2 regions of the Arthrobacter sp. B0316-5-4 genome follow, and region 2 is predicted to be linked to the other one. Evidence: predicted binding sites of a transcription regulator. Region 2 holds the regulator's gene; the other holds the start of a gene.
The links. The regulator HrcA, encoded in region 2, represses chaperone genes, less so after heat shock. The targets are predictions, from matches to a motif close to TTNGCACTCGNNNNNNNCGAGTGCNAA.
Positions count from the first base shown of each region.

Region 1: groES (co-chaperone GroES) is a predicted target of HrcA. The motif match lies at 7,537-7,563, and genes of this name have one in related genera.

Region 1 is NZ_JBNHFN010000001.1:465,939-476,508, forward strand. It holds gene AC5RU9_RS02135 (acyltransferase family protein) at 1-1,801, opposite strand, end outside; gene AC5RU9_RS02140 (acyltransferase family protein) at 1,798-3,897, opposite strand; gene AC5RU9_RS02145 (DUF389 domain-containing protein) at 4,083-5,069, shown strand; gene groL (chaperonin GroEL) at 5,401-7,014, opposite strand; gene groES (co-chaperone GroES) at 7,099-7,395, opposite strand; gene AC5RU9_RS02160 (hypothetical protein) at 7,588-7,950, opposite strand; gene AC5RU9_RS02165 (THUMP-like domain-containing protein) at 8,018-9,244, shown strand; gene AC5RU9_RS02170 (shikimate 5-dehydrogenase) at 9,249-10,061, opposite strand; gene ykgO (type B 50S ribosomal protein L36) at 10,101-10,223, opposite strand; gene AC5RU9_RS02180 (GTP-binding protein) at 10,253-10,570, opposite strand, start outside.
Region 2 is NZ_JBNHFN010000002.1:639,746-649,303, forward strand. It holds gene AC5RU9_RS07275 (PhoH family protein) at 1-543, opposite strand, end outside; gene AC5RU9_RS07280 (GerMN domain-containing protein) at 918-1,790, shown strand; gene AC5RU9_RS07285 (16S rRNA (uracil(1498)-N(3))-methyltransferase) at 1,805-2,578, opposite strand; gene dnaJ (molecular chaperone DnaJ) at 2,581-3,708, opposite strand; gene hrcA (heat-inducible transcriptional repressor HrcA) at 3,759-4,766, opposite strand; gene AC5RU9_RS07300 (DUF3097 domain-containing protein) at 4,996-5,847, shown strand; gene AC5RU9_RS07305 (DUF4870 domain-containing protein) at 5,969-6,382, shown strand; gene hemW (radical SAM family heme chaperone HemW) at 6,427-7,656, opposite strand; gene lepA (translation elongation factor 4) at 7,657-9,510, opposite strand.

The DNA of each region.
Region 1 (10,570 bases), on a different contig from region 2:
CGGGCATGTTAAAGCTGAAGCGCGGATTGTCCCGGACACCCACCACATCGATACCGAGGTCCGTGAACGGTTTGATGCCTTCGAGGTAGCCCGGCACTTCAGTTTCGAAGGGCGCCTCGACGTGCGTCAGCGACGCCACCGTGAACACGGCATCCGGTTTGTGCTCCAGGACGTATGCGGAACTTGCCCTGTTGAACTCGTTGCAAAAATCGGCCCGCTCCGACGATTGCGCTCCGAACCGGCAGCCACCCTTAAGGAGCGTCACCACTTCCCAGCCATGCTGCTTGGCGACAGGGCCCAGGGCAGCCATGTACTGCTGGGAATGCGAGTCCCCCAGCACCACAATTCTCTTGGTGACCACCTCGGGCTCCTCATTCTGGAGGCAGCCCTCCAGCACAGGATCGCTGGGCACGTTATCCCCGGTGCACTCCCCATCCACGTTCGCCCATTCATCCTTCATGGCCGCCGGCGCCGGGATGACCAGGGCTTCCTCCGACGGCTTCCCCGCATAATCCGGGGACAGCGCGGCCGCGCCCGGCGTCAGCTCGTGGGGCTGGGAAGCAATCGCGGTGGCCTCCGCAGTGATGGCACCCTGCCAGGCCGTGACCGGCAACGCCAATAACGCGCCGCAGGAGGCAATCACGACGGCGGCACGCCAGGACCGTACGTCCGGCCACTTCCAGCGCCGCAATGGTTGTTCGACATATCTGGTGGTGGCCACCGCAAGCACTGCGGCAGCCCCCATGATTCCCATGCCTTCCAGGATGCTGGGCGTGGTGGTCCCGGAGGCGAGCAGGAAGAACACAAGGATGGGCCAGTGCCACAGGTAAAGGGCATAGGAGATGCCCCCCACTTTGACCAGCGGACGGGAACTGAGTATCCGGTCAACGCCCCAATGGCTGCCGCTCTGCCCGGCGACGATGACGGCCGCGGCGGCGAGGGTGGGCCAAAGGGCTACGAAACCCGGGAAGGAGCGGTCCACCTTGAGCAGCAAACCACAGGAGAGCATGGCTGCGATGCCGGCCCAGCCAAGGAAAACCCGGAACCGACGTCCTGGATTCAGGTAGGGCAGGGCCAGGGCAAGCAAGGAACCCAGGGCGAACTCCCACAGTCGGGCGCGCGTGTCGAAGTAGGCGTAGGCCTGGTTGCTGTAGGTCTCTTCGATGGAGAACAGGAGCGAAGCCACGAACACCACGGCGAACGCCAGGAAAAGCAACTGCCGGTGGCCAACGGCTTTGCGCTGCGGAAACCGCCTGGCCAAGTGAGGCTGCAGCAGTGCAATGCCGGCAAAGATCAGCGGCCACAGAATGAACACCTGGCCCTGCACGGACAGCGACCAGAAGTGCTGGAGCGGGCTCGCATCCACGTGCTGCTGGGCGTAGTAATCCACGGCGAAAGCTGCAAGCTGCCAATTTTGCCGGTACAGGAGGGAAGCCCACGCCTCCGTGAGGACATCGGGCCAACGGCTCTGCGGGATAAGCGCCCACGTGCCGGCCAGGACGGCCAGTAACACCACGACGACGGCGGGCAGCAACCGCTTGAACACGTGCAGCCAGTGCTGCACAAGGCGCAAGGGCCGATTTGCCTCAAGCTTGCGGGTGAAGGACAACGTCAACAGGAACGCTGAGATCAGCAGGAAAACATCCACACCGCCGGACACCTTGCCAAGCCAGATATGGTAGGCAGCCACCATCACCACAGCCAAGGCGCGCAGGCCCTGGACTTCCGGACGGAAGCGGCGTTCCGGCGTCGTGGTTTCCGCGGTTCCTGACGCAGCCGCGCTGCCCTGGGTCTCCATCATTCTTGCCACCCGGTCGCGGCAAACCACCTCTCGTCGAACATCTCGCTCATGCTGGTGACGTAGGTCTTGGACAAGTGGTTGTCGTCCAAATACACGAACACGTTTCCCACGACGCTCGGACACGTGACGCCGTCGCAGAGGAGGTCAGTCATGTCCAGGAACGCAGCGTTGCCAAAAGTTCCCTGTAGTGCGACAAAGGGGCTTTGGGCGGCAAGGACCTCGGTCTCATCCGATTTGCAATCGGCACTGTCAACGCCCTTGGCCAATGCGCATTCGGTGACGTTGTAGTCGTACCGCGGGTTGTCACGGATGGCGACCACGCCGATGCCCAGGTCGTTGAAGTTAGTCACAGTCTGCTCGAAGCCGTGCACCAGCTGCTCATCCGGAGAGGACGGGGATGCCGCGGTTCCGACCATGAACACCGTGTCGGGTAACTTTTCCGCAGCGTATTTGAACGCCGCAGCATTGAAGTCGTTACAGGCGTCGTCGGCATCCGGATTCTCCGGCATGAAATGGCATCCGCCCAGAAGCAAGGCCGTAACCCTCCAGTGGTGGGCCTCGGCAAGAGGTCCAATCGCGGCGAGCCACTGCTGTGAATGCGAGTCGCCCAACACCAAAATGTCCTTGGTGGCGTCAGCCCCCACGTCATTCTGCTGGCACTTCTCCTGAAGAATCTTGTCTTCGGGCTTGGACTCCCCCTCGCAGGCACCTGCGAGTGTTGCCCAATCCTCAGGCAGCTGCTCGGGAGTGGGCAAGGTCTTGGCGTCCTGGCTGACCAGGTCCACATACCCAGGAAGGAGTGCGTGGGCGCCGGGATTGTCATTGAAGGCCTGCGCCTGGGCGGCTTGCAAGTCCAGATACTGCTTGTACTGGAATCCGAACAGCGGCGCACACGCCACGGCCAGGCAGGCAGCGATAGCAATGGCGGAGCGACGGCGGTTCACCTCCGGCCACTTCCATTCCCGGAACGGCTTCTCCACGTACTTCGTGGTGAGGAAGGCCAGGACCAACGCCAGCGCGACGATCAGCGTTCCGGAGAGCCAGCCGGCATGGTCCTTGCCGGTCCAGGCCAAGGCAATCACCAGAATGGGCCAGTGCCAAAGGTAGAGGGCGTAGGAGTTGTCACCCAGCCGGACCAGGAGCCGGGAGCTCAGGATCCTGTCAACGCCCAGGCGGCTGCCCGTCTGGCCAGCGGCGATCACTGCGACTGCAGCAAGGGTTGGCCACAAAGCAACGAATCCCGGGAAGGCAGTCTGGACCTGCAGCAGGATTCCGCAACTCAACATCGCGGCAACGCCGATCCAGCCCATCACCACGCGGACTGGCTTGGCGAAGTTCAGGCCAGGCAGGACCAGCGCAAGCAATGTTCCCAACGCGAATTCCCACAGCCGGGCAAAAGTGTCGAAATACGCCACAGCCTGGTTGTTGGCCGTGAAAATGATGGAGTACGCCAGCGAGACAACGAAGATGATCGCAAAGACGTAGGCGAGCGTGGCACGGTACCTGAGGCTGAAGCGCCGGCACAGGAGCGCCACGGAAGCGAAAATCACGGGCCACAGAATGAAGACCTGGCCCTGGATGGAAAGCGACCAGAAGTGCTGCAACGGGCTCGCCAGGCTGTGGTCCGCAGCGTAGTAATCAACGGCCAGGCCCTGAAGGAGCCAGTTCTCGTAGTAGAACAGCGAGGCCCACCCTTGGTTGACCACCTCGACCCAGCGGGTGGCCGGCAGGAAGACGAAGCTGGCCGCAAGCGTGGCCAGGAGGACGACCACGACGGCGGGAAGCAGGCGGCGGAACAGGTGCAGCCAGTGCCGCAGTAGGTCCATCGGCCGGCGTTGTTTGTAGCGTCCTGTGAACTGCAAGGTCATGAGGAACGCCGAGATGAGGAGGAACACATCCACGCCTCCGGAGACCCGCCCGATCCAGACGTGGTAACTCACCACCATCAGGACAGCGAGCGACCTCAGACCTTGGATTTCAGGGCGGAACTTCGACTTTCCAACGGGTCCCGAAGCCCGCCTGCCGGGTCGGGCAGGGGCTGGGATCGTTGGCGTAGTCACGTTAGGCAGTTCCTCAAAAGCTGTGGCACAAAGCATCCATCATACGCGGTCCGTCCGCGCCAACCCATTTGGGTCCGTCATCCGGGCTGCGTTCCAAGGCCCCATTAGCTCAGGTTCAGCTATGGATTATCCCAGTCTCGGCTGTGCGTCGCCTGTGCCCGTTGCGCCCTCCGGGCCGTCCCGGGAACTACGCTGAAACCTGATGCAACGGAGGGAGCACCATGATCGTCCAGCTGCGCCTATGCGTGCCGGCGGAATTGTCTGAGTCGGTTCTGGAATGCTGCCTTGAGCAGAACGGAGCGGCCGAAACGGCGGTACACAAGGGAGCCTCCGTGGAGCCGCCCGGGGACGTCATAACAGTCCAAATCGCACGGGAATCCGCCGAAGAGCTGATACAAAGGCTGCACACCCTGAAGCTTCCGGAACTCGGCTCCATCTCAGTTTCCTCGCCGGATCTGGTCCTGTCCGCACGCGCGGATGAGGCCGAGGCGGCCGCCCCAGGGGAATCCGCCGATTCCGTCATCTGGGACGAGGTATCCCGGCAAACCGGGGAAGACTCCAAACTGACATGGAGCTTCCTCGCGTTCCTCATCATTGCGGCGCAGTTGGCAGCAATAGGAATTGTGACCGATTCCACCATCGCCATTGTGGGTGCGATGGTGGTCGGCCCCGAGTTCGGCCCCCTTGCCGCGTTATCGGTGGGACTGGTGGAACGGAAGTGGCGCCTGGTACGGAGTTCCTTGCTGGCCCTCGGCGTCGGATTCCCCGTAGCGATGGCGGTGACGGCAGCCGCAGCGTGGTTGTCTGTCCCGCTGGGCTTGTTTCCCGCTGACGCTTTGGTCCAGGGCTCCGCGGTGGAGTTCATCTATCACCCGGGACCCTATTCACTTATTGTGGCCGCCCTCGCCGGGGCGGCCGGAATGCTGTCCATGATCAGCCACAGGTCTTCAGCCCTAGTGGGCGTATTTATCTCCGTCACCACTGTCCCTGCGGCCGGCTATGTTGCCGTAGCTCTTGTCCTGGGCGAATACAGCAAGGCTGCGGGGTCGGCGATGCAGCTGGCCCTGAACCTCGTGGGCATCGTGGCAGCAGCCGCCGCGGTTCTGGTGTTCTACCGGCTCATCGGCAAGCGCGCATCCTCGGTCCGGCGGCCAACTGCTCCCACGGCTACCGCGCGACGATTCGGCGCAATCCGGCGGGCGAAGTAGCTGGCTGCTGGGGCCAAACCCTCCACCACATCCCACCCCCTTCAACCCAACCCTCCACCACACCCCACCCCCTTCAGCCCGACCCTCCACCACATCCCACCCCCTTCAGCCCAACGCTCCACCACATCCCACCCCCTTCAGCCCAACGCTCCACCACACCCGGGGCGTGAGAGAGCGTCCCAGCCAAACAGACGGGACGTGAAAGAGCGTCCCGGGCAAACAGGCGGGACGTGAGAGAGCGTCCCGGGCAAACAGGCGGGACGTGAGAGAGCGTGCACAGCAAAAAACCCCGGCCACGATGTCGTGGCCGGGGTTCTTTGGAGCAGGCAGCTTAGTGCTGGTGGCCTGCGTGTGCGTCTTCTTCCTCGGCCGGCTTTTCGGCAACCAGGGTCTCGGTGGTGAGGACCAGGGCAGCGATGGAAGCGGCGTTGCGGAGTGCGGAGCGGGTGACCTTGACGGGGTCGATCACGCCAGCGGCGATCAGGTCCTCGTACTCGCCGGACTTGGCGTTGAAGCCGTGGTTGGCTTCCAGCTCGGAAACCTTGGCAACAACCACGAAGCCGTCGAAGCCGGCGTTCTGTGCGATCCAACGCAGGGGCTGGACCAGGGCACGGCGAACGATGCCAACGGCTGCTGCCGCGTCACCTTCCAGTGCCTTGACGGCCGGGGACTCGTCCAGTGCCTTGAGGGCGTGGATGAGTGCGGAACCGCCGCCGGAAACGATGCCTTCTTCAAGGGCTGCACGCGTGGAGGAAACGGCGTCCTCGATGCGGTGCTTCTTTTCCTTCAGCTCCACCTCGGTGGCAGCGCCAACCTTGATCACGCCGATGCCGCCGGCGAGCTTGGCCAGGCGTTCCTGCAGCTTTTCCTTGTCCCAGTCGGAGTCCGTCCGGGTCAGTTCGGCACGCAGCTGTGCAACGCGGTCGGCCACGTCCTGGGCCGAACCTGCGCCGTCCACGATGGTGGTGTTGTCCTTGGTGACCGTGATGCGGCGTGCGGTACCGAGTACCTCGAGGCCGACGGAGTCCAGGGTCAGGCCGAGGTCCGGGGAGACAACCTGTGCGCCGGTGAGCGTGGCGATGTCCTGGAGCATAGCCTTGCGGCGGTCGCCGAAGCCCGGTGCCTTGACGGCAACAACGTTGAGCGTGCCGCGGATGCGGTTGACGATCAGCGTGGAAAGGGCTTCGCCTTCGATGTCTTCAGCAATGATGAAGAGCGGCTTGTTGGCCTGCAGGGCCTTCTCCAGGAGCGGCAGGAAGTCCTGCAGCGAGGAGATCTTGCCCTGGTTGATCAGGATGAGGGCGTCCTCAAGGACGGCTTCCTGGCGCTCTGCGTCGGTGACGAAGTACGGGGACAGGTAGCCCTTGTCGAACTGCATGCCTTCGGTGAGGACCAGCTCGGTCTGCGTGGTGGAGGACTCTTCAATGGTGATGACACCGTCCTTGCCCACCTTGCCGAACGCCTCAGCCAGCAGTTCGCCGACCTCGTCGCTCTGTGCAGAGATCGCAGCAACGCTGGCAACCTGGGTGCCTTCGACTTCGCGGGCGTTCTCCAGGAGGCGGGCAGCTACGGCTTCAACGGAAACCTCAATGCCACGCTTGATTTCGCCCGGAGCGGCGCCGGCTGCAACGTTGCGCAGGCCTTCCTTGACCAGGGCCTGTGCCAGCACGGTAGCCGTGGTGGTGCCGTCGCCGGCGACGTCGTTGGTCTTGGTGGCTACTTCCTTGGCCAGCTGTGCGCCAAGGTTCTCGTAGGGGTCGTCAAGCTCAACTTCGCGGGCGATGGTGACGCCGTCGTTGGTGATCGTGGGAGCGCCCCACTTCTTGTCCAGCACGACGTTGCGGCCGCGCGGACCAAGCGTCACCTTGACAGTGTTGGCGAGCTTGTCGATACCGGCCTCAAGAGACCGGCGGGCAGCATCGTTAAAAGCAAGCTGCTTTGCCATGGTTGTGTCCTTTCAAGACAGAAAACCCGCACCGCTGTCGGGTCGGAATGATTCCAACGCGGCGGCGGTGCGGGCTCCGGGAAGTTACTTTACGACGATCGCGAGGACGTCGCGGGCGGACAGAACGAGGTACTCGTTGCCGCCGGTCTTGACTTCGGTTCCACCGTACTTGGAGTAGATGACGACGTCGCCAACGGTTACGTCAACCGGCACGCGGTTGCCGTTGTCATCGAAGCGGCCGGGGCCGATTGCAACAACTTCGCCTTCCTGCGGCTTCTCCTGTGCGGAGTCCGGAATAACCAGGCCGGAAGCCGTGGTCTGCTCTGCTTCGAGCGGGCGAACAACAATACGATCCTCAAGAGGCTTAATCGAGACCGACACTCGGACTCTCCTTTTCATGAGCTGATTCATGGACTAAGAACTAGGGTGCCGGGGCGTGCAACCGTCGTCGCGGTGCCGGAGGAACGCCTGGCGTGGTTAGCACCCTCCGGGGGAGAGTGCTAATAAGACTCTATGTAAGCGTTAGCACTCGGTCAAGGTGAGTGCCAGCATTTCGTCATCGGTGAACTCCGCTCACCGGCCGGTGAGGTCGTCCAGGTCGTAGTCTTCGCCGTCGTCGTCCCCATCCACGGGGGCGTTGCCGCGGTTCCGGTACAGCACTACTGCGGACAGGACAGCCACGACGCCGGAGATCACCAGGGCGATGATCCCGCCGATGCGGGCGCCGCTGTAGAGGTCGCGGATCTCCCGCGCTTCGTCGGTGGCATCGTTGACGCTCTTGCCGGTGACGGAGTACGCGGCCGCATTGAAGGAGTCCAAGGCCAGGATGATGATGAGCAGGGCTATGCAGACCACGGCTATCACGATGCCCGCAATAAGTGCGGGACGGGCATATTTGGTGATGCGGGACGGCTGTGCGGCTGCGTTGTCTTCCATGAAAACAACCCTATCTGGCCGATTCACCAGTCACGCTGTCATATCCTGCGACGTTAGGCTTGATCCCATGCCTCATGCACCGCAGGAACAGATCGCGCCCTTGCTGACCACCGAAGGATGGGAACTTCTTGCCTCACTGGGGCCGTACAAGGAAGCCGATGCATTCAGCGTTAATGCCGACCTCCGGAAGGCAGGCCACTCCCCCGAACTTGTGGCCGCCGTCCTGACCCAGTCCCGCCTGCGGACCCGGGCCGAGGCCAAGTTCGGTGAATTTGCCCGCCAGATGCTGTTCACGCAGGCAGGCTTGGAGCAGGCCACCCGGTTGAACGTCGCTGCCCGGCACGCCGAGCGTTTTGCCACGGCAGGTGTTGCGCACGTCGCGGACCTCGGTTGCGGCTTGGGCGCCGACTCCATGGCAATGGCTTCCATGGACATCGCTGTGACCGCCGTGGAGATGGATGAGACCACTGCTGCCTGCGCGACGATCAACCTGATCCCCTTCCCGCACGCGACGGTGGTGCACGCGGACGCTACCTCCGTGGAGCTGGACGGCATTGACGGAGTGTGGCTGGATCCCGCCCGTCGCACCACATCCACTTCGGGAACAAAGCGGATTTGGGACCCCGAGGCCTTCTCTCCCCCTTTGTCGTTCGTGGAAAGACTGGCCGCTACCGGGCGTGCCATTGGAGTCAAAATGGGTCCGGGCATCCCGCACGATTCCGTGCCTGCCGGGTGCGAGGCCCAGTGGGTTTCCGTCGGGGGCGACGTCACCGAGGTAACACTGTGGTTCAACGCGGTGGCGCGACCCGGGGTACGACGCGCTGCGCTGGTCCTCGGCAGCCAGGGAGCTGCCGAAATCACCAGCGGCGAGGATTTCGACGGCGGTCCGGTAGCCGCCGTCGGGCCGGTGGAAGGTTTTCTGTACGAACCGGATGGGGCGGTGATCCGCGCGGGCCTGGTGGCCGATGTCGCAGAACGCCTTGGCGGTCACTTGGTGGATGAGCACATCGCCTACATTTGCGCTCCAGGGTTGCATGACACCCCGTTTGCCCGCGCCTACAAGGTGCTTGAGGTCCTGCCGTACAACGTCAAGGCCCTGAAAGCCTGGGTGAAGAGCAACGGCATCACCGTGCTGGACATCAAGAAGCGCGGTACGGCCGTGACCCCCGAAGAGCTAAGGAAGCAGTTGCTTCCCGCCAAGCCCGGCAAGGGCAAAGCGAAAACAGCCACCCTGGTCCTCACCAGGATCGGCGAGGAACGAGTGGTTGTCGTGGTGGAGCCGGTGTCCGCCTAGGGCTTCAGCGGCGCGAGAATTCAGAGGCTTCGCGCACCTGGCCGGGGGTCGGACGCACCCCCGTGTACAGGACGAATTGTTCTTCAGCCTGGATGGCGATGACCTCGGCCCCGGTGATCACCGGCTTGCCGGCTGAGCGCGCGGCGGTGATAAGCGGCGTCTCGGACGGCAGCGCAACGACGTCGAATACCACCTGCGCAGCTGCGATCGTCGCGTCATCGAAGGACTGCGCCGATTCGTCGGCACCTGCCATTCCCAACGGTGTGACGTTGATGATGAGGTCCGCCGTCGAGCCGTTGACGTCGTCCTGCCAGCCGAAACCGTAGAGGTCGGCGAGGGCGCGACCGGCGGTTTCATTGCGGGCCACGATGGTGACAGCGGTGAAGCCCGCGTCGCGTAGCGCTGCCGCCACGGCCTTGGCCATGCCGCCCGCTCCACGGAGGAGCACGGAGTGGCTGCTGGGCACCTCATGGTCCTTCAAGAGCCGCGCTATGGCGATGTAGTCAGTGTTGTAGGCGGTGAGGACACCGTCGTCATTCACGATGGTGTTCACCGAATCAATGGCTTTGGCCGACGGATCCATCACGTCAACCAGCGGGATGACGGCTTCCTTGTAGGGCATGGACACCGCGGCGCCCCGGATGGGGAGGCCGCGGATGCCCGCCACCGCGAGGGTGATGTCAGCTGGCGCGAACGCCTTATAGACAAAGTTCAAGCCGAGCAGATCGTACAGATAGTTGTGGAACCGGGTACCGATGTTGCTGGGCCGGGCCGCGAGCGAAATGCACAGGGACATGTCTTTGTTCAGGATGGGCATCCACCCATTAAACAACGCCCCATGGATGCAGCACTGGGATCAGCCCTGCCGCGCCTTCATCCGCGGGTTGTTCTTGTTGATGACGAACGTGCGTCCACGCCTCCGGACGATCTGCGCTCCGGGGATCTTCTTGAGCGCACGCAGTGAGTTCCTGACCTTCATGGTGTTTCTCCTCTTGTTGGTGGTGCGGCTTAGAGTGCGTCGCTGAGTTCCAGGGGATCGTCCCAGACACCAAAGTCCAGTTCCATTTCCGCGTCCGTCAGTTGGCATTCGTCCAGGAGCCCGCGGATTTCGCGGGTATCAATATCTTCCGAGCGCCCGGTCATCGCCAATACCGTGCCACGGTCGCCATGGTTCGGATGCCAGTCAAGGACGGAGTCGACGTCGGGACCCGACCTGCCTGCCGATGCTCCACTGGGTGCCGCGTCAGCAGAGTCGGCTAGCCATTTCCCGGTACTTTCAAGCCAAACCCTCGGCCCGATTCCCTGGACGGCGATCCGGGTGGCGGG
Region 2 (9,558 bases):
CTTCGTTTGCAGGGCCTGGACAGCTTTTGCCATGGCGAGGTAGGTCTTGCCCGTACCGGCCGGGCCGATTCCGAAGATGACCGTGTTGTCGTCGATGGCATCCACATAGTTCTTCTGGTTCAGCGTCTTGGGGCGGATGGTCTTGCCCCTGCTGGAAAGAATGTTGTGCGTCAGTACGTCGGCCGGATTCTGCACGGATTGCGTGCGAAGCAGCGAGACAAGCTGCTGAAGTACGTCAGGAGTCACCAGCGTCCCCTTGGACACCAGCCCGCGGACCTCCTCAAGGAGGCGCATCACGCGGGAGATATCGGTGGACGGACCTGTCATGGAGAGTTCGTTGCCGCGGACGTGGAAATTGACGCCCTCGAACTGTTCCTCGATGTAGCGCAGGGCTTCATCGTGGCTGCCCAACGAGTGAACCATCTGGTCGGAGTTGTCGAACGTGACAATTTCCGTGCGCGTGCCCGGTAAGGTGTGCGGGAACTCAGTGGGCGGCAGGTTGCCGTTTCCGGTCCTGAGCCGCCCGTTCAAAGATTCACTCATAGTGTTGGCCGTGGGGCCTGTTCTCCTCCGTTTGGATGGTGTCCTGGCAATAATCCTACGCCAGCCGGTCCCGGATGGACCTCATCGAGTGGCTCCCTTCAAGCCCGCAAACGGATCGCCGACATTTTGTCTCAACTCGGCATCAAGCCGGTATCAATCATGTTTCAGTTGCCCCGGGTCCCCTCATTCCCGGCCGACCGCCGTCGGCAGTGTGCCAAGCTGGCATAGCGGGTGGACACGACACCCCGCAGCCCAGCCGACCCGGCAGAGGGTTGCCAACGACGCACGGCAGGACAGGAACCCCCATCAGTAAGCAAGGAAACACCGCGCAGAGCGCACGCAAGCGGAAGAAGTCCGCTCTTGCCGTGCCCGCAATGGTGTCTGTCCTGCTGCTGACAGGATGCATCGCAGACGGGGCGGGAAGCCAGGTTTCGTCCAGCTCGCCTTCACTGTCCGTGCAGGAGGCCCCTGCAAGCAATGCTCCCCTGGAGACGACGCAGGCTTCCACGAAAATTCCGGTTTACTGGATCGGCCGCAGCAAGGACGAGGTCTACCTGTACCGCGAGTTCAGGGACATCGACGGTGACGACAACCCCGTGACCACCGCCCTGCGGATCATGATGGCGGAAAAACCACTGGACCATGATTTCTTCACGCCGTGGCAGCAACCAAGCAGCCTCGCTACATCCATTTCCGGCAAGAACGTCATTACGGTGGACATCTCCCGTGACGCCTTCAATTCGAACCTCGACGCTGTCATGGCGCAACGGGCAGTTCAGCAGCTGGTCTACACGGCCACTGCCGCCGCTTCGTCGTCCGGCCTGATCAATTCCGGCCAGCAGATCCAGGTGGTCATCCTGGTGGATGGCCACCCCGACTACATGGCATTCGGACAAGTGAAGCTGGGACAACCGATGGCGCGCGACGCCTCACTGGTGGCACCGCTGTGGATCATCGATCCACAGGAGGATGTCACCCTGCCGCCGGGCGCGGTGAAGTTCAATGGCCGCAGCACCGACAGTTCCAAACCCATCGCCTGGCAGATCTTGAGGGACAACGGCAAGGGCGAAAAAACGGGCTTGCTCAACGGCCAGGCCAAGCCCACGGGCGAGCCGGGCCAGTACGGCGTCTTTACTTTCGGCGCAACGTTGAAGGCCGGCAAGTACGAGCTGCGGGTGTCTCAGGTGGATGCCGCCGGCAACGTCATCGACTCCAGTACCGACACGCGGCTGTTCAGCGTCGGCTAATACTCGACAGCGTCCTACCAGCGACCCAGGACGTCACTGGCGAGAACGACGGCGGCTGGTCCCGCCGTCGACGACCGCAGGACATGGTGCCCCAACAGTGCCGTAACGGCCCCGGCGTCACTGAGCCGGGTGACCTCACGCGGTGAGATTCCGCCCTCAGGACCAACGATCAGGAGGACCTCACGGGGTCGGCCTTGGTCCGGACCTTGCGGCATGCCCGATTCCTCCAGGACGGTCCGCAAGGGGTTCTTGGCGTCCTCGTGAAGGATGATGGCCAGGTCCGCGGCGGCGACGGATTTCGCCAATGCCGCAGTATCCACGACCGGGCGGACCTCGGGGATGTGCGACCTTCGGGCCTGCTTCGCGGCGGCGGCAACCACCGACTGCCATTTGGCGTGGGCCTTGGCGGCCCGATCACCCTTCCAACGGACAATAGAGCGTTCGGACTGCCACGGGACCACTGCGTCGATGCCGAGTTCAGTGGCCGTTTCGGCGGCAAGTTCGTCACGGTCCCCTTTGGCCAGCGCCTGGACGAGGACCAGGCGAATGGCTGGTTGCTCCTCGAAGACCACGTCCGAGGCAGTCACGGCCAAGGTGCCCGAACCAACCTCGGAGACCGTGCCCGTCAACCGGGCGCCGGCGCCATCGGCGATGTCCACCTGTTCGCCTACGGCCAAGCGTTTGACGGTGACCGCGTGGCGCGCCTCCGGACCCTCCAGGACGAAGACAGAACCGGGTCCCAGGTGGCTGAGGTTGCCGGCCTGGGTGAAGAAGACGGGGTTGCTCACCGCTACAGGTTACCGAGCTTGTCCCGCAGTTTGGCGAACATGCCACCGCTGGCAACGAGCTTTCCCTCGGTGAACTGTTCTCCACGCAGTTTGGCGAGCTGTTGGAGCAGCTCTTCCTGGGCGGCATCGAGCTTTGTCGGCGTCTCCACGTGCAGGTGCACCTTGAGGTCGCCTCGGCCGTAGCCGCGAAGGTGGGTCACGCCCAGGCCGCGAAGGGTGATGATTTCGCCCGACTGGGTTCCGGCCTTGACGTCGATGTCCTGCGCGCCGTCGAAGGTGTCCAGCTGGAGTTCGGTGCCCAAGGCAGCGGCTGTCATCGGCACGCTCAGGGTGGCGTGCAGGTCGTCGCCTTCGCGCATGAACATGGAATCGTTGTTGACGCGGATTTCGACGTAGAGGTCGCCGGCAGGACCGCCCGCGGGACCGGCTTCGCCTTGGCCGGACAACTGGATCCTGGTGCCGGTGGCTACACCGGCAGGAACCTTGATGGTGAGGGAACGACGGCTGCGGATGCGGCCCTGGCCGCTGCATTCGTTGCAGGGATCCTTGATGACCGTGCCGAAGCCCTCGCAGGAGCCACACGGTGCCGTGGTCATGACCTGGCCGAGGATGGACCGGACAGCCCGCTGGACCTGGCCGCTGCCACCGCAGATGTCACAGCGTTCAGGATGGGTACCGGGGCGGCAGCAGCTGCCATCACAGGTGGGGCAAACCACGGCCGTGTCGACTTCGAGCTTCTTGTTGACGCCGAATACTGCGTCCTTGAGGTCGATGCGTACGCTGATCAGGGCGTCCTGGCCACGCCGGACCCGGGAGGCCGGCCCGCCATGGCCGCCACCGCCGCCAAAGAAGGTGTCGAAAATGTCCTGGAAGGCGAAGCCCTGGCCGGAATAGCCGCCGCCGAAGCCGTTTTCGGTTCCGTTTTCATTGCCGGTGGCGTCGTAGACACGGCGCTTCTGCGGGTCCGACAACACCTCGTAGGCGTGGGTCACTGCCTTGAACTGCTCCGCGACATCTTCTCCGGGGTTGACGTCCGGGTGAAGTTTCCGCGCCAACTTGCGGTACGCCTTTTTGATCTCTTCCCCGGTGGCTTCCGGCGAGACTCCCAAAACGTCATAGTGGCTGCTCAAAGTCGGTATCTCTTCCTTGTTGTACTGCGGATGTTTCCTCGGGCCGGCGTTCAGCCGCCGAGAATGCGGGAAAGGTATCTGGCCACGGCCCGGACTGCTGCCATGGTGGTGGGATAGTCCATGCGGGTGGGGCCAAGGATCCCAACCTTGGCTCCGGAGCCGTAACCGGTGGCCACGACGGAAGCCTCAGCCAAACCGTCGTACGGGTTCTCCCGGCCAATGCTCACTGTCACGCCGCGCGGATCATCGCCCATATCGGACAACAACCGGAGCATGACGACTTGTTCCTCAAGGGCTTCCAGCACCGGGCCGATGCTCAAGGGGAAATCAACATTGGAGCGGGCCAGGTTGGCGGTGCCCGCCATCAAAATGCGCTCTTCGCGGCTGTTGTCGCTCAGTGACTGCAGGCCGTGGGCGAGGGTCTGTGCCAGGCCGCGGAGCTCGGGTGGGCAGAGAGCTACAACCGATGGCAGCACCTGTGGGAGGAGGTCCAGTTGCGTTCCGGCGATACTGCCGAGGAAACGCGACCTCAGTAGCATCAATGCCTCGTTGGCAACATCGGATCCGGCATCAATGACCTTCTGGCCTACGCTGCCAGTGTCCGCGATGAGGACGACGAGGACCTGTTTGGGTGCCAGCAACACGAACTCGACGTGGCGGACGACCGCCCGGCTGGAGTGCGGGTACTGCACGACGGCGACCTGGTTGGTCAGCTGGGAAAGGAGCCTTACGGTCCGCTCCAGGATGTCATCCACATCATCCGGACCCTCCAGGAGGGAATGGATGGCCCGGCGTTCCGCCGCGGAGAGTGGCTTGACCTGGGAAATGCGGTCCACGAACAGGCGGTAGCCCTTGTCCGTGGGAATGCGACCTGCGCTGGTGTGGGGCGCTGCGATGAGGCCCTCTTCTTCCAGGACAGCCATGTCATTGCGGATGGTGGCACTCGAAACACCGAGGTGGTGGCGCTCAACTAGGGCCTTGGATCCAACAGGTTCCCGGGAATGCACGTAGTCTTCAACGATGGCACGCAGCACTTCCAACTTGCGTGGCTCACTCATTGCTCCACCTCCTGACGACTTCCGTGGTCATGGCGACCGGTCACTGCGGCACGCCCAACAGGCCTCCGCACTTAGCACTCAACATGCCCAAGTGCTAACAAGTCTATTATGGGCCACCCCGTTGCTAGCATTGAAAACGCCCGCATTCAGCTTCCAGCGTGCAGGCTCGGCAGCTTCGCAGCCAAACGGCTCCCCACCCATCCAAGTACTCAAAGGTAGGAAATATCCCTTGGCTTTCGACAACTGGGGTCCACAGGATCTGTCCGCCCCCGCCAAACGCCAACTGCCCGAGGTAGCGGTGCAGCGGGGAATGGTCCTCGAAGACGTCCAGTCCGGCTGGGTGGGCGAAGTGACCCGGGTCGAGAAGACCGGCGGCATGCACATCGTGTCCCTTGAGGACAGGCGTGGAAAGTCCAAATCGTTCCAGTTGGGATACGGCTTCCTGCTTGAAGGCCAGCCCATCCGACTGATGCCTCCAGCAGCCCGGCAGCCGGCGTCGGCCGTCCAACCGGGCCGAACAGCCTCCGGATCCGTGCGGGTCCGAGGCCAGCGCGCACAGGTGGCCAAAGCCAGCCGCATCTGGGTGGAAGGAAAGCACGACGCCGAACTCGTCGAGAAGGTCTGGGGTGACGATCTTCGGGTGGAGGGGATCGTCGTTGAACCATTGCATGGCGTGGACGACCTCGCGTCAGCCATTGCGGACTTCAACCCCGGCCCGGACCGTCGGCTCGGGATCCTGGTGGACCACCTCGTTGAGGGGTCGAAAGAATCCCGCATCGCCGCCGAGGCCATGGCATGTCCGGGGGCCGCGGGAAACGTCCTCATTGTGGGACATCCTTACGTGGATGTGTGGCAGGCCATCAGGCCCAAGGTCCTGGGCATCGAGAAGTGGCCCACGGTTCCGCGCGGCATGGATTGGAAGACGGGCATCCTCCGTGCCTTCGGCTGGCCCCATGAGACCGCCGAGGACGTCGGATTGGGCTGGCAAAGGCTGCTCGGGGCCGTACGGAGCTACGCGGACCTTGAAGCATCCCTGCTGGGCCGCGTTGAGGAAGTCATCGACTTCCTGACAGTCCCGTGAAGCACCGTCCCTGAATCAGTGCAACCGGAGTGCCACCGGGGAGTTGGTCCGTAGAAGCGGGCTGGTGCCGGTATTCTGGGACAGCAACACCGCAGCATCTTTACAGCAAAGGGAAGACACCGTGGCAGAGAACGCTCCTGAAGAACCGGGCAGCGCCGCAGGGCGGCCCCAGTACCATGGCGCGCCAGCCAATGCACTGCCCCTGACGGCCGGCGAAGACCGGCAATGGGCCACACTGGCGCACTTTGGCGGCATCCTTGGCTGCCTGCCTTCCCTGCTGATCTACCTGATCTTCCGGGACCGGGGACCCTTCACGGCACAGGAGTCCAAGGAAGCGCTGAACTTCACGCTTCCCCCGACCATCGCAGCGGTCCTGGCCAACATCCTCGTCCTGCTTCCGGTCGTGGGCAACGTCTTCGCCGTCATCGCGACCGGCATCTGGGTAGCACTCACGTGCTTCTCCGTCTCCGCGGGAATCCGCGTGAACCACGGCCAGCCGCACCGCTACAAACTCAACTTGCGCTGGATCAAGTAGCCGCCTGACGGGGGCAGACTCTGCCCCCGACCGTGCCGTGAGGCTCAGTCCGGGAGGATCCTGCGGACCACTGCGTCTGCCAGCAAGCGACCCTTTAGTGTCAGGACCAAGCGGCCCTTGAAGGCTTGGACCGGGTCCACCAATCCGTCCGCGATCAAACCTGCCATGGCGTGCCGGCCCACTGCGTCCATGGCATCCACTGCCAGGCCTGAGCCCAGGCGGGCCTCGAGCATGATGCGTTCAACCTCGCGCGTTTCAGTATCCAGCGTTTCCCGGCCTGCCGCAGGCGAGCTTCCCGCTCCCAGCCGTGATGCGTAAGCAGTGGGGTGCTTGACGTTCCACCAGCGCACACCACCTACGTGGGAATGCGCTCCGGGGCCCACGCCCCACCAGTCATCTCCACGCCAGTAGGCGAGGTTGTGTCGGCATGCCTGCTCTGGGGTGCGGGCCCAGTTGCTGACCTCGTACCAGCCCATTCCCGCCGCCGAGATGAGTTCATCGGCGAGTTCGTATTTCGCGGCATGGTCGTCGTCGTCGATGCCGGGCACCTCGCCGCGCCGGATCTGGGCAGCAAGCTTGGTGCCGTCCTCAACGATCAAGGCGTAGGCGCTGATATGGTCCGGGGCATACGACAAGGCCGTTTCGAGGGAAACCCTCCAGTCCTCCATGGACTCCCCCGGGGTCCCATAAATGAGGTCCAGGCTGACGGCGAGTCCAACGTCGCGGGCCCACTGCACCACCAAGGGAACGCGGCTGGGCGTGTGTGTGCGGTCCAGCACTTTCAGGACATGCGGAACCGCGGACTGCATGCCGAAAGACACCCGGGTGAATCCGGCGTCTGCCAGCAGCCTCAACGATTCGGGCGTGACGGAATCAGGATTGGCTTCGGTGGTCACTTCCGCACCGGGCTCCAGCCCCCACATCCCCACGGCGGCGCGCAGGATCCTTGCCAGGTCTTCGGCCGGAAGCAAGGTGGGAGTACCGCCGCCGAAGAAGACGGTACTCAGGGGGCGCGCAGGAAGCGACGAGGACTCGAGCGCCGAAGCGGCAAAGTCGAGCTCCGAAATGGCGGTACTGGCATAAGCGTCCTGTGAGGCGCCACCGCCCAGTTCCGTCGCGGTGTAGGTATTGAAATCGCAATAGCCGCAACGCACGGCACAAAAAGGGATATGGACGTACAGCCCGAACTTACGGTGCTCGACGCCCGCCAGCACCTGCGGAGGCAGAATGCCATCCGCAGGTGCTGGATCGCCCAAAGGAAGGACGCTGGGCATCTACTTCTTGGCCTTGTCCTTGGACTCGTCGGTGGTCAGGGCGGCGATGAACGCCTCCTGGGGCACCTCCACGCGGCCCACCATCTTCATGCGCTTCTTGCCTTCCTTCTGCTTCTCCAGCAGTTTGCGCTTACGGGTGATGTCACCGCCGTAGCACTTGGCAAGGACGTCCTTGCGGATGGCCCTGATGCTCTCACGGGCAATGATGCGCGATCCGATGGCTGCCTGGATGGGCACTTCAAACTGCTGGCGCGGGATGAGTTCGCGGAGCTTTCCCGTCATCATCACGCCATAGGCGTACGCCTTGTCACGGTGTGTGATGGCGCTGAACGCATCCACTTGCTCGCCCTGGAGCAGGATGTCGACCTTCACGAGATCGGCGACTTGCTCGCCGTCGGCCTTCCAGTCCAGCGAAGCGTAGCCCCGGGTCTTGGACTTCAGGAGGTCGAAGAAGTCGAACACGATTTCAGCCAGCGGGATCCAGTAACGGAGCTCCACGCGGTCCTCGGACAGGTAGTCCATGCCCTTCATCTGTCCACGACGGCTCTGGCACAGTTCCATGATGGAGCCGACAAACTCGTTCGGCGCAAGGATGGTGGCCGAAACCATTGGTTCGCGGACCTCGGAAATTTTTCCGGTGGGGTACTCACTGGGGTTCGTCACGTGGACAATTTTCTTGTCCTCGAGCGTTACTTCATATTCCACGTTTGGGGCGGTGGAAATGAGGTCCAGGTTGTACTCGCGCTCAAGGCGCTCCCGGGTGATTTCCAGGTGGAGCAGTCCGAGGAAGCCAACGCGGAACCCGAAGCCCAGCGCAGCCGACGTCTCAGGCTCGTAGACGAGTGCGGCGTCGTTGAGCATCAGCTTTTCGAGGGCATCGCGAAGCACCGGATAATCGGTGCCGTCCAGCGGGTAGAGCCCGGAGAACACCATGGGTTTCGCGTCCGCGTAACCGCTCAGGGACTCCGAAGCAGGTTTGGCCAAATTGGTGACAGTATCGCCAACCTTGGACTGGCGGACGTCCTTCACACCAGTGATCAGGTAGCCCACTTCACCCACGCCTAGACCCTTGGAGGGAGTTGGCTCCGGGGAACTCACGCCGATCTCCAGGAGCTCGTGCGTGGCTCGGGTGGACATCATCTGGATACGCTCACGTGGGTGCAACATGCCATCAACCACCCGGACGTAGGTCACTACGCCCCGGTAGGTGTCGTACACGGAGTCGAAAATCATGGCACGGGCCGGTGCGTCCGGGTCACCCACGGGTGCCGGAAGGTCCCGGACAATTTTGTCCAGCAGTGCCTCTACGCCCACGCCCGTCTTTCCGGAAACCTTGAGGACATCCTCCGGGTCGCCGCCAATCAGGTTTGCCAGCTCAGCAGCGTACTTCTCCGGCTGCGCCGCCGGGAGGTCGATCTTGTTCAGCACAGGGATGATGGTGAGGTTGTTTTCCATCGCCAGGTACAGGTTAGCCAGGGTCTGCGCCTCGATGCCCTGTGCCGCGTCGACCAGGAGAACCGCGCCTTCACATGCGGCCAGGGAACGCGAAACCTCGTAGGTGAAGTCCACGTGGCCGGGGGTATCGATCATGTTCAGGGCGTAGCTGGTGCCATCGAGCTCCCAAGGCATGCGTACAGCCTGGGACTTGATGGTGATGCCACGCTCACGTTCGATGTCCATACGGTCCAGATACTGGGCCTTCATGTCGCGTTGTTGAACGACGCCGGTGTACTGCAGCATGCGGTCGGCCAGGGTGGACTTACCGTGGTCGATATGGGCAATGATGCAGAAGTTCCGGATGATGGCCGGATCTGTTGCGGCGGGCACCGGTGCGGTGCGGGCCATGGGAGACACGCAGGATCCTTACTGTCGATACTCACACGGCAATTCCACGAACTGGGC